DNA from 4 places in the Nocardioides nitrophenolicus genome. Region 3 is predicted to be linked to each of the others. Evidence: riboswitches for the same ligand, from Rfam matches in the RefSeq annotation. Region 3 holds a riboswitch; each other region holds the start of a gene.

Region 1 (2,876 bases), 2.3 Mb from region 3:
GCGCGGCGCTTGGCCTGCGCCCCCTCGCCCGGGTCGTTGACGAGGAAGGGGTAGATCAGCGGCATGCTGCCGATCGCCGCGTCGGTGCCGCAGGACGCCGACAGCGCGGCGTTCTTGCCCGGCAGCCACTCCATCGAGCCGTGCTTGCCGAGGTGGACGACGGCGTGCGCGCCGAAGCCGTGCTCGACCCAGCGGTACGCCGCCAGGTAGTGGTGCGAGGGCGCCAGGTCGGGGTCGTGGTAGATCGCGACCGGGTTCTCGCCGAAGCCGCGGGGCGGCTGGATCATCAGCACGACGTTGCCGGCCCGCAGCGTGGCGAGCACGATCTCGCCGCTGTCGTTGACGAACAGCGTGCCGGGCGACTCGCCCCACGCCTCGACCATGTCGCCGCGCAGGTCGGCGGGCAGGTCTGCGGTCCAGGCGTCGTACTCGGCCTTGGTGATCCGCACGTGCGCGTCGGTGAGCTGGCCGGAGGTCAGCCACTCCTCGTCCTGGCCGCCGGCCGCGATGAGCGCGTGGATCAGGGTGTCGCCGGCCTCGGTGTCGTCCTCGAGATCGAGGACGCCGAAGCCGTCGCCGACGTCGTACCCGGCGTCGCGCAACCGGCGCAGCAGCCGCACCGCCGAGACGGGCGTGTCGAGGCCGACCGCGTTGCCGATCCGGGAGTGCTTGGTGGGGTAGGCGCTGAGCATGAGCGCGATCCGCTTCTCGGCGTTCGGCACCCGCCGCAGCCGCGCGTAGTTCACCGCGAGCCCGGCCACCCGGGCGGCGCGCTCCGGGTCGGCGACGTACGACGGCAGGCCCGCGTCGTCGAGCTCCTTGAACGAAAAGGGCGCGGTGCTGATCCGCCCGTCGAACTCGGGGATCGCCACCTGGTTGGCGTAGTCGAGCGGCGAGACGCCGTCGTCGGAGGCGTCCCACTCGGCCCGGCTGCTGGTCAGGCACAGGCCCTGCAGCACGGGGATGTCGAGCGCGGCGATCCGCTCCACGTCCCAGGTCTCGTCGTCGCCGCCCGCGCTCGCGCCGGCCGGGACGCTGCCGCCCGCGGCGAGCACGGTGACGACCAGCGCGTCGAGCTCACCGAGCGCGGTGAACAGCTCGTCGGGCGCGGCCCGCAGCGAGCCGGCGAAGATCGGCACCCCCACGGCCGACCCGGTCGCGTCGATCGCGTCGCACAGGGCGTGGACGAAGGCGGTGTTCCCGCTGGCCTGGTGGGCGCGGTAGAAGAGGACGCCCACCCGCGATAGTCCCTGCTCAAAAGCACCGGTTCTCGGGGCATCTCGGTGCTTTTGAGCAGGGACTATCGCACCAGGCCGCTCGACCAGGCCCCAGGCCGGGATCACCTCCGGGGCCTCGAAGCCCTCACCGGTGAGCAGCACCGTGTCGGAGAGGAAGGCGTGCAGCTGGGCCAGGTTCCGCGGGCCGCCCTCGGCCAGGTAGCGGTGCGCCTCGGCCGCGAGCCCGACCGGGACCGTCGAGGTCTCCATCAGCTCCGCGCTCGGTGTCTGCTCGCCGCCGAGCACCACCAGCGGACGCCCGGTGGCCCGCAGCGCGGCCAGCTCGCCGTCGTACTGCTGGGGGGAGCCGAGCAGCCGGACGACGACCAGGTCGCTCCCCTCGGCCAGCGCGACGAGGCCGTCGAGGGTCGAACGGTTCGGGTTGGCCCACCCGTAGTCGGCCCCGCTCGCCCGCGCGGACAGCAGGTCGGTGTCGGACGTGGACAGCAGTGCGATGCGCGCCATGACGCTCAAGGCCTCCTCGGGGTTCTCGCCCCTCATCGGTAGGTGTGTCCGCGGCCAGTGTCTGGCTGCCCGCCGCCACGAGGGCGTCGGGGTCACAGTGGCGGAACCGCCCCGGTCTCACACCGGGTTCCTGGGCCGCGGACCTGTGGGAGCTCAGCCTACGGTGGTCCCATGCAGGATCAGCAGGCGCCCGGCATTCCCGTGGCCGTGCACGGCCACCCCAACCTGGACACCCTCCTGCTGTGGCACCCCGCGGTCCGCACCGACGCCGACGCCGTCGGCGCCCTGGCGAGCCGGATCGCGACCCGCGGCGGGGTGCGGGTCGTCGTACCGACCTGGGAGGACGGGCGCGACCTGCTCCGCTCGATCCGCTACGCCCGCGGCTCGGCCGTGCACCCGCCGGACCACCTCACCGTCGTCGGGTACGGCGAGGCCGGCATCGCCGCGCTGAGCCTGGCCCAGCACCAGCGCCGCCTCGGGATCGGCCTGCGCCGGGTGACCTGCGTCGACGGCGGCCCCGACTTCACCGACCCGATCAGCGGCCGGCCGCTCGGCGTACCGGCGGCGCGGCCGGACGCGGTCGCCACCGAGGTCGACGTCGTCGCGTCGGCGGACCCGGCCTGGGCAGAGGCGACGGCGACCTCGTGGCAGGCCGCGGGATGGGCCGCCACGCTCGTCCCGGCCGATCAGTTCACCTGGCGGGTCAGCCCCTCCCAGTAGGGCGCGCGGAGCTTGAACTTCTGCAGCTTGCCGGTCGCGGTCCGGGCCAGCTCGTCGCGGAACTCCACCGACGTCGGCGCCTTGTAGCCGGCCAGCCGGTCCTTGCACCAGCGGATCAGCTCGGCCTCCATCTCGAGGCCGGCGCTCGTGTCGGGGGTCAGTACGACGAGCGCCTTGATCGTCTCGCCCCACTTCTCGCTCGGTACGCCGATCACCGCGACCTCGGCGACGGCCGGGTGCGAGAACAGGGTGTCCTCGACCTCGATCGAGGTGACGTTCTCGCCGCCGGTGATGATCACGTCCTTCTTGCGGTCGGCGATGGTGAGGTAGCCGTCGTCGCCGAGGTAGCCGCCGTCTCCGGTGTGGAACCAGCCGTCCTTCAGCGCCGCGGCCGACTCCTCGGGCTGCTCCCAG
Region 2 (2,876 bases), 2.3 Mb from region 3:
CTCGGCCGCCCAGTGGGCGACGTCGACCAGGGCGGGTCCGCCCTTCTCGAGGAACTCGGCGGCCGGGTGGTGGCGCAGGTCGCTGGTGACGTAGACGTCGGCGCCGGAGCCGGCCAGCCGGTCGAGCAGGAAGTCGCCCGCGCCGCCGCAGACCGCCACCCGCTTGACCGGGCGCTCGGGGTCGCCGGCCACCCGGACGCCGTGGTGGGTCGGCGGGAGCGCGGCCGCCACCGCCTCGGCGAAGCCGGCCAGCGTGGTGGGCTCGACGCTGCCGATCCGGCCGGTGCCGACGCCGGCGAGCCGCGGGTCGGCGACCTCCACGACGTCGTACGCCGGCTCCTCGTAGGGGTGCGCGCTCAGCATGGCGCGGACGACCTCGGTGCGCCGGTCCCGCGGGAGCACGACCTCGATCCGCACCTCCTCGACGGTCTCCAGCTCACCGACGGTCCCGATCATCGGGTTCGCGCCGTCGAGCGGACGGAACCGGCCCTCGCCGGGGGCGCTGGTGAAGGAGGCGAAGTCGTAGTCGCCGATCCGGCCGGCACCGGCCTCGGCGACCGCGGCCCGGACCGGCGCGGCGGCGTCGGCCGGCACGAACACGGTGAGCTTGTCGTAGGGCTCCCCCGGCGCCGGGACGATCGGGCTGAGGTCCTTGAGGCCGAGCGCGACCGCGAACGCCTCGGAGACGCCGCCCACGGCCTGGTCGGCGTTGGTGTGGGCGGTGAGCAGCGCGCAGTCGGCCTTCGCCAGCGCGTGCAGGGTGCGGCCCTTGGGGGTGGTCGCCGCGACCCCGTGGACGCCCTTGAGGAAGAGCGGGTGGTGCACGAGCAGCAGGTCGGCCTTCCACTCCGCCGCCTCCGCGGCGACCTCGGGCGTGGGGTCGACGGCCAGCAGGATCCGCTTCACGGGCTGCTCGGGGTCGCCGTACACGAGCCCGACGGCGTCCCAGCCGTCGGCGGTCGCGGGCGGGTACCAGCCGTGGACGAGGTCGACGACGTCCTTGAGCGAGGGCATGGCGGTCAGGCTACCGAGCCGGCCCGAGCACCGGGCTTGGTAAGGTGCCCGTGCCAGCGAAGGGAACCCGGTGTGAGTCCGGGACTGACGCGCAGCGGTGTGGGTGACGGGCGGAGCACGAGGTCACTGGATCTCCTCGGAGATCTGGGAAGACGCTCCGCACCGGATGATCCCGAGTCCGAAGACCTGCTGGCCCTTGCGGCCCGACCGTCGCGAGGTCGATGTGGGGCGATCGCGAGGAGCCCCGGCCTCGAAGGACCTCCACCATGGCGCGCAGCCGTCCGGACCGGTGCCCCGGCATCGTGCACCCCTGGCCCGCCGACGACGGCGGCCTGGTGCGGATCCGAGTCCCCGGCGGCCGGGTGCCGCTCCCGGCGCTGAGGGCGCTCGCCGCGGTCGCCGAGGAGTACGGCGACGGCCGGGTCCGGGTCACCGGCCGCGCCAACCTGCAGGTCCGCGCCATGCCCCTCGCGACGGACGGCTCCCTGGCCGGGCCCGCGCTCGCCGCGCTGGAGGCGACCGGTCTGCTCCCCTCGCGCACCCACGACCGGGTACGCAACGTCCTGGTGTCACCGCAGACCGGCCTCGCCGGCGGCCGCGCCGACCTGCGCCCGGTACTGGCCGCGCTCGACGCGCTGCTGCTCGCCGACGATGCCGTGGCCGCGCTCCCGGGCCGCTTCCTGTTCACCCTCGACGACGGGCGCGGCGACCTGGCCGACAAGCACCTCGACCTCGGCCTGGTCGCGCTCGACGGCGGCACCGCCCAGCTGCGGGTCGGCGAGGGGTGGGGCGAGGTGGTCGCCCTCGCCGACGCACCCGCCGCGCTGCTCGCGGTGGCCCGAGCCTTCCTCGCCGCCCGAGGCACCGGGCCGGAGGCGCCATGGCACGTGCCCGAGCTCGCTCGTCCCCTCGCCCCCGCGGTCCCACCCGCGCCGGGCGCCACCGCCGCGACCGGGCCGCTCCCCCTCGGCCCGGTCGCGGGGGGCCGGCACGTCGGCGTACCCGACGACGGGCTGGACTCGACCACCATCGCGGCCTGGACCGCGCCGACCGTGATCGTCACGCCGTGGCAGGGCGTGCTCATCCCCGAGGAGAACCGATGACCGAGCTCACCGCTCCCCCGCGCCGCTACGACTACATCGCCGACGGGCCGGCGATCTACGTCGACTCGTTCGCGACCATCCGGCGGGAGTCGGACCTGGCCCGGGTGCCGGCCGAGGCCGAGAAGGTCGCCGTCCGGATGATCCACGGCAGCGGCCAGACCGATCTCGTCGAGGACCTGGTCATCCACCCGCGCCTGGTCACCGCCGCGCGGGCCGCGCTCGACGCGGGCGCGCCGATCCTCTGCGACGCGCGGATGGTCGCCATGGGCATCACCGCCGGCCGGCTGCCCGCCGGCAACCCGGTGCACTGCTTCCTCACCGACGAGCGGGTCCCGGCCCTCGCCGCGGCCTGGTCGACGACCCGGACCGCCGCCGCCGTCTCGCTGTGGGAGCCGCTGCTCGACGGCGCCGTCGTCGCCATCGGCAACGCCCCCACGGCCCTCTTCCACCTGCTGGAGCTGATCCTCGCCGGCGGCCCCCGGCCCGCCGCCATCGTCGGCTGCCCGGTCGGCTTCATCGGCGCCGCCGAGTCGAAGGACGCGCTCGCCTCCTTCGCCGACGACCACGGCATCGACATCCCGTTCGTCACCGTCCGCGGGCGCCGCGGCGGCTCGGCGATGGCGTCCTCCGCGGTCAACGCACTCGCCCAGGAGGCGGAATGACCCGGTCGACCGGTCGCTTCCACGTCGTCGGCATCGGTCCCGGCGACCCCGAGCTGATCACCCTCAAGGCCGCCCGGCTGATCGGCGCGGCCGCCGT
Region 3 (2,876 bases):
CACCAGGGCAAGGGCGGCCAGGGCGCTGACGAAGGCTGCCGTACCGACCAGGGCGCTGCCGGCCAGCCCGGCGACGCTGACGCCGAGCACGATCACCGTCACCGCGCCGACGGTCGCGCCGCCGGAGATGCCGAGCAGGTAGGGATCCGCCAGGTCGTTGCGGGTCAGCGACTGCAGCACCGCGCCGGCCAGCGCCAGCCCGGCGCCGGTGGCCGCGGCGCCCACCACGCGGGGCATCCGGAGCTGCCAGACGATGCGGTCGTCGATGAGGGTCACGCCGTCGACCGGCAGGCCGATCCGGCGCAGCACCACGTCGACCACGTCGCCGGCGGGCACGTGCACCGAGCCGATCCCCACCGCCACCACGACGGTGGCGACGAGGGCGACGGTGAGCGCGGCGCCCGCGACGAGGCCCGTTCCCGACCGGGTGCGCGCCGGCCGGGACGGCCGGGCCGCCTGCAGCATCAGCCCAGCGGGGGCAGGTCGGCGAGCTGGGCGCCGACGGAGACGGCTCCGTCGGCCAGCCGCACGCCGGGCGTGGACTCCGAGAACGGGATCACGACGTATCGCTTCGCCTTGACCGCGCGCAGGTTCTTGAGCACCGGGTCCTTCTCGAGCATCGCGATCTTGTCGTCGGCCGTGGACCAGCTCGCGTCGGCCAGCACGATCACGTCGGGGTCGGACTTGACGACCCGCTCCCAGCTCACGTCGGCCCAGCCGCCCTCGACGTCGCCGAAGACGTTGGTCGCGCCCACGGCGTCGAGGATCAGCTGCGGGCCGCCCTCGCCGGCACCGGCGAACGCGGTCTTGTCGCCGGAGTCGAACCAGAAGACGTCCAGGCCGTCGCCCGGCTTGTCCGCGGCGAGGGTGTCGAGCTGACCCTGCTGCTCCCTCTCCAGCGCGTCGGCGCGCTCGGGGACGCCGAAGACGTCGGCGACGATCTCGATCTCGTCCCACACCGAGTCGAACGAGACGTCGGCGCTGGGCTTGTTCTCGCCGCAGCCGAAGAGCGAGAGGAACGAGCCGATGCCGAGCTTGGTCAGCTCGTCCTGGGCGCCGGCGTTGTCGGCGTCGAAGGCGCTGGCGTACGACGCGTAGACGAAGTCCGGCTTCGCGGCGAGCAGGGTCTCGTTGTCGGGGTACTCCTTGGCGAGCACCTTCACCTCGTCGTACGCCGGCTGCCACTTCTGCGGCACCGCGTCGTCGAGGTACGCCGTGCCGGCCATCCGGTCGGACAGGTCGAGCGCGAGCATGACCTCGGTCGCGCCCTGGTTCATGGTCACCGCGCGCTCAGGCGGCGCGGTGATGGTCGAGGTGAAGCCGCAGCTGCTGGCCTTCACCGGGAAGCCGGTCGTGGTGGCAGGGCCCTTGTCCTCGGCCTCGGGAGCGCCGGCGCACCCGGCGAGGAGGAGCGGCAGGGCGGCCAGGGCAGGCAGGAAGCGGGTACGACGGAACGACGTCACGGTCACTCTTTTCGGGTCCGAGGCTCTTGCGCGAAGCCTGTGGTGCGGGTGTGTCGCGGACCCTCGAGATCCACGGCCAGCAGGTCTTCGGACTCGGGATCGACCGGACGGAGCGCCTTCCCGGAGTCGGTCAGCCGAGTGTCTGCTGCCCGCCACCAGTGGCGTGTTGCCCCGCCCGTCACCCTCACCGCTGCGCGTCAGTCCCGGACTCTCACCGGGTTCCCTGACTCACGTTGCTTCGTGAGCACGACTGGCGATGCGGACGCTAGCACGCGCCGCCCGGGCGCTCTTGGTGGGATATCTCACCTCCGGGGCACCCGACACGCCGACACCAGATCTAGGTCCCACGGATCTGAGCAACCACTACATATGGTGGTTCTCGTAGCTGGTTCCTCGCCCCACCCAGGGGCGCGGAGGCAAGAGGGAACCCGGTGGAAGTCCGGGACTGCCCCGCAGCGGTGAGTGGGAACGACCGCCGTCACACAGCACTGGGTCGCGACGTGCGACCTGGGAAGCGACGGCCAGTAGGACTCCTTTCGAGGAGACGCCCGCGAGTCCGAAGACCTGCCAGCGCACCGCGCCCGCCGGGTGCGGTGGTCCGAGGCCTCGTGGGAAGGCCGACGGCTGAGCAGGCGCCTGCCGACGACGGGGCGCCTCCCCTGCTGTCGTCCCCTCGCGAGCCAGACTCCGAGGGGAGAAGCCAGTGACCGTCACCGAGTCACCCACCCGCACCACCATGACGGTGCGCAAGCGCAACGGCGAGACCGAGAGCGTCGACGTCACCAAGATCGTCCGCGCCGTCGACCGGGTCAGTGCCGACCTGCCCGACGTCGACCCGATGCGGGTCGCCACGCGCACCATCAGCGGCCTGTACGACGGCGCGACCACCGCCGAGCTCGACCGGCTCTCGATCCAGACCGCGGCCGAGCTGATCGGCGAGGAGCCGGCGTACTCGCGACTGGCGGCCCGGCTGCTCGCCGGGTACGTCGACAAGGAGGTCCGCAACCAGGGCGTGGCCTCGTTCAGCCAGTCCGTCGCGCTGGGCCACGCCGAGGGCGTGATCGGCGACGAGACCGCCGCCTTCGTCAAGGACAACGCCCGCAAGCTCGACTTCGCGATCGACGAGGACGCCGACCGCCGCTTCGAGTACTTCGGCCTGCGCACGGTCTACGACCGCTACCTGCTGCGGCACCCGACGACCCGGCTGGTGCTGGAGACGCCGCAGTACTTCCTGCTGCGCGTGGCCTGCGGCCTGTCCCGCACCCCGCAGGAGGCGATCGGCTTCTACCGGCTGATGTCGAGCCTGGCCTACCTGCCGAGCAGCCCGACGCTCTTCAACTCCGGCACCCGGCACACCCAGATGTCGTCGTGCTACCTCGTCGACAGCCCGCGCGACGAGCTCGACTCGATCTA
Region 4 (2,876 bases), 690 kb from region 3:
CTGCCGGTGGTCGTAGCGGAAGTGGTCGCCGTCGAGCAGGACGCCGTCGTCGGCGAGCAGGTCGCGGGCGTCGCGGTAGGCCGCGACCAGCTGGGCGGGCGAGAGCCAGTGCAGCGCCGTCGTCGAGACGACGCCCGCGACCGGCTCGTCCCCGACGTGCGCCCGCAGGCGCTCGACCCAGCCGTCGGCGGTGAGGTCGTCGTCCACGAAGGCCACCCGGTCGCCGTACCGCTCGCCGGCCTCACGGGCCAGCGCCAGCAGCGCCGGGTCGTGGTCGACGCCGAGCACCCGCGCCCGGGGGAAGCGCTCCAGCACCCGGAACGAAAGCGAGCCGGGCCCGCACGCCAGGTCGACCACGACGGCCGGCTCGCCGCCGCACTGCAGGTCGAGGACGTCGAGCATCGCGGCGAAGCGGCCCTCGCGCTCGGCGATGTACGCCGCCTGCTGCCGGTCCCAGCGCTCGAGCAGGTCGGCGCTGCTCACCCCGGTCACCCCGGTCACCCCGGTCACCCCGCCAGCCCCAGGTCGCGCAGGCCGGCGGCGAGCTGCTCGATGCCGTCGACGTTGCGGATCGACGGGTCCATCGTGGTGCCGTCGAGAATGATGTAGCGCCTCTCCTTGACCGCGGTCAGCCGACGGGCGACCGGGTCGGACTCGAGGAAGTCGATCTTCGCCCGGGCGCTGTCGCCGTCGCCGCCGCGGCCCAGGTCGGCGAGCACGAGCACCGTCGGGTCGCGCTCGAGCAGGCTCTCCCAGCCGATCTCGGGCCAGTACTGGTCGGAGTCCTCGAACGCGTTGGTGGCCCCGACCGCACGGGTCATCAGGCCGGGTGCGCCGCAGCAGCCCGCGATGTAGGGGGTCTTCGTGGCGGCGTACCACCACGCGAAGGTGATCTCGCCCGTGCCCGCGGCCTGCTGGGCCGGCTGGGCCGCCTCGGCGCGGCGCCTCAGGTCGGCGACCAGCTCCGCGCCCCTGTCGGGCACGCCGAACAGCCGCGCGATGTCGGTGATCTCGGCGTACTGGTCGTCGAGGGTGAGCCGGTGCTGGACCTCGGCCTCCTGCCCGGCGCACTCGCTCGGCGACTGGTACGTCGGCACGCCGAGCTCGGTGAACCGCCCGCGGTCGGCGATGCCCTCGTCGGTGAAGGTGTAGTCGAAGGTGGTGTAGAGGAGGTCCGGGTCGCGGTCGAGCACCGACTCGAAGGACGGGAACTCCGCCGCGAACGGCTCCACCTTCGCCCGCTCGGCCTCGAGCGCGGGCAGCACGCTGTCGTCGCTGATGGCGTAGCCGGCCATCCGGTCGCCGAGGCCGAGCGCGAGGAGCAGCTCGAGCGCGGGCTGGTTGACGGCCACGGCCCGCTCGATCGGCGCGGTCACGGTCACGTCGACGTCACAGTTGGCGAGCCCGACCGGGTAGCCGGCGTCGGAGGTCGGTGGCGCGGCCGCGCCCGGGTCGTCGGCGTCGGTGGAGCCGCAGCCGGTCAGCGCGCCGAGCAGCAGGACGCCGCTCAGGAGCAGGGCGGAGGAGGAACGGGTGGGGTGGCGCATACGGGTCTCACCGTCGTGGTCCGCAAGCCCGGGTCGCGGGGCCTGTCCATCGGGTTCGCGCGGTCCGGTCGGTCCGCGGAAGCCAGCAGGTCTTCGGACTCGGGATCCATCGGACGGGGCGCCTTCCCAGACCGGGGTCCAGTGGCTGGCTACTGCCTGCTCCGCCCGTCACCCTCACCGCTGCGCGTCAGCTCCGGACTCTCACCGGATTCCCTGGCCACTGGTGGCTTGACTGGCGTTCGGAGCCTAGCAGCGCCCGCCGCGCCGGTGGTCGGTGGCGGTCGGGCTCAGCCGCCGAGGAGCGCCCGGTACCGCTCGCGGTCGGCGTTCATCTGCCAGCCCGGGTCGTCCGCGGGCGGCGTCCAGGTCGTCGCGTCGAGCGCGAGTCGGCCCGCCTCGAGCTCCTCGATGGTCTCGCGCAGCCAGGCCAGCTCGGCCACCGCGAGATCGAGCCACATCACCACGCCGCGCAGGGCGTGCGGCGGGGCGTCGCCGGGCTCGGGCGGGGTGGCGAGCCGGGCGACCAGCTGCTCCAGGGCGACCCGTCGGCGTACCAGGGACCGCAGCGCGTTCTCGGGCGGGACGAGCGGAAGCAGTCCGAAGGCCGCGCTGAACGCCTTGCGGTCGACGACGCTGACCTCCTCGAGGCCGGCGGTCACCAGGCGCTCGAGCTCGGTGCGCCCGGTCGCCGTCGACTCGTAGACCGCAACCTCCCGGCCGCCGTCGTCGAGGTCGTGGCGCACCAGGAAGCCCTGCTTGGTCAACGTGGCCAGGCCGTTGTAGATCGAGCCCGGGTTGAGGTGGGCCCAGTCGTCGACGCTCCACGACAGCAGCTCACGGCGGATCTGGTAGCCGTTGACCGGCTCGAAGAGCGCGACCGCGCCCAGGAGCAGCATCCGGGTGTCGTGGGCGGCCATGGTCCCCAGTCTCCTACGCGTCCGCGGCGAGCCGGGCGGCGAGACCGTCGCGTCCCACGCCGAGCTTGCGGTAGGCGCGCGAGAGGTGCACCTCGACGGTCTTGGTGCTGAGGAACAGCCGCTGGGCGATGTCGCGGTTGCGCAGCCCGGTGGCGGCCAGCTCGACGACCCGTCGCTCGGCCGAGGTGAGCGCCGCGACGCCGGTCGTCTCGATCCGCCCGGCCCGGCCGCCGGCCAGGGCGAGCTCGGTGGTGGCCCGCTCGGCGAGGCCGGCCGCGCCGAGACGGTGCGCCAGCTCGCGGCCGATCCGGAGCTGCTCGCGGCCCTCGACCCGCCGTCCGGTACGACGCAGCGCGGCGCCCAGCGCGACTCGCGAGCGGGCCTCCTGGAGCCGGGCCTGCGACCCGGTGAG

Evidence for each region. A riboswitch is a leader RNA that binds a small molecule or an ion and turns the genes downstream of it on or off. The one in region 3 is predicted to bind cobalamin.
Region 1: another riboswitch for cobalamin. It lies ahead of cobN (cobaltochelatase subunit CobN); the one in region 3 lies ahead of JOD66_RS13255 (ABC transporter substrate-binding protein).
Region 2: another riboswitch for cobalamin. It lies ahead of JOD66_RS24370 (ferredoxin-like domain-containing protein); the one in region 3 lies ahead of JOD66_RS13255 (ABC transporter substrate-binding protein).
Region 4: another riboswitch for cobalamin. It lies ahead of JOD66_RS09990 (ABC transporter substrate-binding protein); the one in region 3 lies ahead of JOD66_RS13255 (ABC transporter substrate-binding protein).

Annotation. Positions count from the first base shown of each region.
Region 1 is NZ_JAFBBY010000001.1:5,043,453-5,046,328, reverse strand. Features, by position in the region: gene cobN (cobaltochelatase subunit CobN) at 1-1,742, opposite strand, end outside; cobalamin riboswitch at 1,778-1,897, opposite strand; gene JOD66_RS24270 (hypothetical protein) at 1,914-2,462, shown strand; gene JOD66_RS24265 (AMP-binding protein) at 2,429-2,876, opposite strand, start outside.
Region 2 is NZ_JAFBBY010000001.1:5,064,493-5,067,368, reverse strand. Features, by position in the region: gene JOD66_RS24375 (Nif3-like dinuclear metal center hexameric protein) at 1-1,014, opposite strand, end outside; cobalamin riboswitch at 1,052-1,222, shown strand; gene JOD66_RS24370 (ferredoxin-like domain-containing protein) at 1,281-2,117, shown strand; gene JOD66_RS24365 (precorrin-8X methylmutase) at 2,114-2,779, shown strand; gene cobJ (precorrin-3B C(17)-methyltransferase) at 2,776-2,876, shown strand, end outside.
Region 3 is NZ_JAFBBY010000001.1:2,724,828-2,727,703, forward strand. Features, by position in the region: gene JOD66_RS13250 (FecCD family ABC transporter permease) at 1-465, opposite strand, end outside; gene JOD66_RS13255 (ABC transporter substrate-binding protein) at 465-1,469, opposite strand; cobalamin riboswitch at 1,527-1,731, opposite strand; cobalamin riboswitch at 1,833-2,049, shown strand; gene JOD66_RS13260 (ribonucleoside-diphosphate reductase subunit alpha) at 2,167-2,876, shown strand, end outside.
Region 4 is NZ_JAFBBY010000001.1:2,034,316-2,037,191, reverse strand. Features, by position in the region: gene JOD66_RS09995 (class I SAM-dependent methyltransferase) at 1-510, opposite strand, end outside; gene JOD66_RS09990 (ABC transporter substrate-binding protein) at 507-1,547, opposite strand; cobalamin riboswitch at 1,615-1,799, opposite strand; gene JOD66_RS09985 (PadR family transcriptional regulator) at 1,835-2,464, opposite strand; gene JOD66_RS29055 (AAA family ATPase) at 2,478-2,876, opposite strand, start outside.